DNA from 2 places in the Sporosarcina sp. USHLN248 genome. Region 1 is predicted to be linked to the other one. Evidence: a T-box and tRNA genes for the amino acid it is inferred to sense, from the RefSeq annotation. Region 1 holds a T-box; the other holds one or more tRNA genes.
What was found. The T-box of region 1 lies ahead of metG (methionine--tRNA ligase). A T-box ahead of a tRNA ligase gene usually reads a tRNA of that ligase, here a tRNA-Met.
Positions count from the first base shown of each region.

Region 2: it has a tRNA-Met gene. The T-box ahead of metG (methionine--tRNA ligase) is inferred to sense a tRNA for this amino acid. The anticodon was not compared.

Region 1 is NZ_JBBCZC010000049.1:10,393-12,800, forward strand. Features, by position in the region: gene metG (methionine--tRNA ligase) at 1-1,113, opposite strand, end outside; T-box leader at 1,166-1,423, opposite strand; gene WFH04_RS15875 (hypothetical protein) at 1,477-1,650, opposite strand; gene WFH04_RS15880 (response regulator transcription factor) at 2,140-2,408, shown strand, end outside.
Region 2 is NZ_JBBCZC010000027.1:16,461-18,868, reverse strand. Features, by position in the region: gene lanKC (class III lanthionine synthetase LanKC) at 1-256, shown strand, start outside; gene WFH04_RS11925 (hypothetical protein) at 390-761, shown strand; gene WFH04_RS11920 (DinB family protein) at 919-1,392, shown strand; tRNA gene WFH04_RS11915 (tRNA-Met) at 1,436-1,509, opposite strand; gene WFH04_RS11910 (SpoIIE family protein phosphatase) at 1,914-2,408, shown strand, end outside.

The DNA.
Region 1 (2,408 bases):
CCATGAAAAATCAGCATCCCTGTTTTCTGGAGCATTTGCCGTCAGGAAGTAACGCAATGAATCCGGATGATAGCGGTCCAATAGGTCGGGCACCCATACTGCCCAGTTTTGACTCGTCGATAGCTTCCTTTTTTCTAATGTCAAATATTCATTTGAAACGATATGTGTCGGCAATGCAGCACTTTTGCCGATCCCTGAAAGAATGGCTGGCCAAATGATCGTATGGAAAGGAATATTGTCCTTGCCATGCACATAGTAAGAAATGGTGTCCTCATTCCAAAATTCCGCATCATCGGTACGATTTAGCGCAGCCCATTCCCGACTTGCTGAATAGTACCCTGTTACCGCTTCGATCCACACATAGATTTTTTTGTCCTCATAGCCGATAATCGGGATGCCGACGCCGTTCGCCAAATCCCTTGAGGCTGCCCGGTCATGAAGACCTTCCCGTAAATAACGTTCAGATTGGTGAATCGCGTTTTCACGCCATCTCCCCTCAGCTTTCGCATTTGCAACATATTGCTCAAGCTCATCTTGAAACGCACTTAATTTAAAATAAAAATGCTCAGTCTTTCGTACGGTAGGTTCATTGCCGCACAGCTTGCAAGTGCGATCCGTCAAATCAAGCGGATCTAAAATCGAGCCGCAATTGTCGCATTGATCGCCCCGTGCCCGGCTTCCGCAATACGGACAAATGCCTTCGACGAAACGATCAGGAAGAAACCGCTCGTCAAACTCACAATACGTCTGTTCCACTTCTTTTTTGAAAATAAAACCGTTATCCAATAAAGTCAAAAATACTTCCCGCACGACTTGATGGTGAAACGTGCCGTCAGTTCGTGTGTAAATATCATACGAAAATCCCAACCGAGAAAAACAAACGATAAACTCAGTATGGTATCGATCGGCGATTTCTTTAACAGGTACGCCCTCTAAATTCGCGCGTATCGAAATTGGCGTGCCATTGCAATCGCTTCCTGAAGCATATAGCACATTTTCACCTTTCAGTCGATAATACCTCGCCAAAATATCCCCCGGCAATAACGCCGCAATATGTCCCAAATGCAAAGATCCATTCGCATATGGCCAAGCTCCTCCTATAAAAACGCTCATCCATTCTTCCTCCTTTCAGGAAATCAAAAAACCCCATCCTTATCGAAAAAACGATAAGGACGGGGTTTGAATCCGTGGTACCACCTTACTTCACAGCCGACTTACGCCGAATGCCTCAAAAGTACACGCCAAAAAAGCAGTATACTTTGACGTGGATAACAAGCGCCAACCCTCGTCGCATCCTACTAGCCGGAAAGCGTTCAGTGCGAGGCTCAAGGATCATGTTCAAAAGATTTGTCCACTTCATTTCCACCGTCAGAAGCTCTCTATGCGACATCCTCTTTTTACTTTTCCCTTTCATTGCCTTTAGTAAGATGTAATTGAAATGATTATAGTTATTTTATTCGAAAAAGTCAACAATGTTTATCCGTTTGTAGGAGGACGTTGCTCTTCATCGTTCTTTTTCTTGTTGTTTCTATTTTTAGCATTGTCATTTTTACCGATGACATCCATATCGTCAGGACTCATGTCAAACCCGTATCCGAATTCTTCACGACCCAATGTGTTCCCTTTTTTAATTTTCTTTTCTTTCGACATACCTAATCACCTCCCGATGAATAAAAGGATGTGCTTGTAGGCTGCGGATTATGCGGAAATACGAATGTCTTCCTTACCAATATTGCTTGCAGCTGTTTATGTGATCGCCCACCATCTGGACGCATCCCTAGTTGATACGGTGGCAGCACTTCAATCGTTTTTTTGATAATATTCTCGGGGGAATGAACCCCAATACTCATAAGTGGAAAAGTTATGTTTGTTAAGGGAGATAGAAACCGGCAAGTAAAAAAGTTTCTCACCGATACTCGGCCCTTTACCACAGATTCAGAAGGACTTACCACCGTTTCAAGTATATTTTCCACCAATCCACCACCGCAGTTTGCCAACCTATCTTGTTTAGTATTCGTTCGTAGCGTATCTTTAGGTTCCTATCTTACCATCTTAAGAATTTCTTCATAATTAACCTGCGGGAATGTTAAGATTTAAGCAATACAATTGGTATCATAAGAGAAAAGCGAGGTGCGGATGATGGCGAGATTCACTGTCGTTGTGGCGGATGATGATAAGGAGATCCGCGATGGGATAGAAATTTACTTGAAAAATGAAGGTTATGATGTGCTAAAGGCGGCTGATGGGCGGGAGGCGCTTGATTTATTGCAAAATAATGAAGTACATTTGCTAATTCTTGATATTATGATGCCCAATATGGACGGGATTGCGGCGACATTTAAAATTCGGGAGGCGCAAAACATTCCGATCATTATGCTGAGTGCGAAGGCGGAGGATTCGGATAAGAT
Region 2 (2,408 bases), on a different contig from region 1:
ATACCTGTATAAAACATTTGAATTAATTAATAACATGAAACAACTTCTTCTTAATATTAATGAAAATGAAATAGGAACTCCTGGTTCACTAATGTATCGTCTCAGTTGCGACTATAGTACTGGTGGTGCTGGCTTTATTATGCTTCTAAATAGAGTTGTTAACAACCAATCTAATTTCCATTTCTTTTTAGATGAATTTATTTTAAAAGAGGGGAAATATAAGCAAGAGAATCAATTAGAAATCAGCTTCAATTAATTTAATGTAAAATTTTTGGACAATATTCTATCTGAAAAAAATGCCAAGCTGTTGCGACACGGGTTAAAAGGCGATTGCGGAAATCGAACAACGGATTGATATGCTTTTGGTGAACCATCAGGAGAAACTACAGTTGCTTATCACAATTCCGGGAATCAAAAATGAAACGGCAGCCGTAATCATTGCGGAAATCGTCATCGACATGGCGCAGTTCCCACAGCACAGCACTTGGCTTCATGGGCTGGCATATCACCTGGAAGTTATGAAAGCGCAGGGCAACGGACAAGTACACGTACTGTCAAAGGGAAACCGCATATTAAATCCGCCATGTGTGAAGCTGCATGGGCCGTCTCAAGATGTCAGAATCGGTGGTTGGCAATTAAATATTCGCAGGTCGCATCAAGAAGGGGCAATAAAAAAGTACTCGTTGCGATGTCGCATCGATGCTTGGAATCATTTACTCCATGCTAATTACCAAGGAGCCTTTCAAAAAACTACAAGCTAATTGGTATAATCAAATCCAAAAGGGTTTATACAAAGTTACCTCACAACAACAGGTACCTATGCTTACTTTTTGGTCATGACTTAGGTTTTCCCATTTTGTCTAACTCTATTCAATGGCCAAGTGCAGATTTATTTTCATAGAAAAAGAAGGAGAAATCATGGAGAAAGAACAAGTTCTTAGCAAGTTGAATGACTACATTATTTGGGTGGAATCGTTAAAAACGATACCAGAACAAATCGCTATCTTGCCCTATAAAGAGGGAAAGTGGTCGCCGAATGAAATTGTCATGCATATGGCTGAATGGGATCGATTCACAAGGGAAGAACGGCTGCCGTATATGAAAGAAGGGGAGGAACTTGAGGATGTTCCGTGGGGGCCATTCAATGATGCCGCAGCAAGTTTGGCCCGTCAGCAGACATTTGCCGAAACGATTGAATATGCGAAGGAGCAAAGGCAAAAGAATATCAGTGCATTAAAAAAGATAGATGATTCTCAGTGGGACGAATCGTTTAAAATTGGCGGGCATGCATTGTCGATACGTGAATACTTCACGGATTTCATTCACCATGATTTGCATCATAAGGAGCAAGTCGAGTCGGTAAGACCTGTAGAAGAAAAGGACAAAAAGTAAATGATGAAAAAAGCAGCTTCCCGATGGGAGCTGCTTTTTGTTATAGCGGCGGAGGGGATCGAACCCACGACCTTACGGGTATGAACCGTACGCTCTAGCCAGCTGAGCTACGCCGCCATTATGTCTGAATATGTTTTTCAGAACAACAATACCCATAATACATGCGCCGGGACGGTCTGTCAATATATTCTTTACGTTGTCGGATGGAATATTTTCAGGTTATGGATAGGCGGAAAACTTACCAAATTCCAATTAATTCGCCAAGTTTTCGCGCGTTTTCAAATTGTGGTGGAGAGTGCGTGGAATATGGGATTCTCCTCCATAGTTTCCCGTCGCCCTTTATAAATGCAAGTGGCTGACGCACAAAAGGTTTTGAATGAATCGCTCTAACTGTCATTTAAATGATAAAAAACCTTCGTAAATAGTCGAAAGGTTTTTTGGCCGCCTTGTCATGAACGGACAAATTCTTCTCTCGACTCTATGTATACTCGTTGCAAAGGAAGCATAGGGGGAATGTAGAGATGAAGATGATAGGTAATTTGGAAAGACCGATTAGCAGTCAATTCAGGCAGACGATCGAATCAATTGGAAAACGAAAGATGCATATTTTGTTAACGGCTCTATTTCTATCTGTTTCATTTTTCTTATCGCAAGCAGTTTTGTTCGACACGGCGGTTCCGTTCTTTTTGCCGGTATGGGCACTTGCACAGACCCGTTTTCGTAAATATTTATTATGGGTCTTTATTGGCGGGATGACCGGAAGCGCTTTCTTAGGACTTGGACAAGCCGTCATTCATTTATTTGAGCTCATATTATTTACGGTCGTCGTGAAACATCCGTTTTTCCGAAAATCAATTCCCTTGACGGTAGCCGGCACAATAATTGTCGTACAAGTGTTATGGCAGTTCATTATGTATAGCGGCCATACGCCTGTGCCGATCCAGTTGACGATCGGTTTTGAAGCAGTGTTGGCTCTGTTCATGACGTTCTTCCTTTTTATTGCATTCCCTCAATCA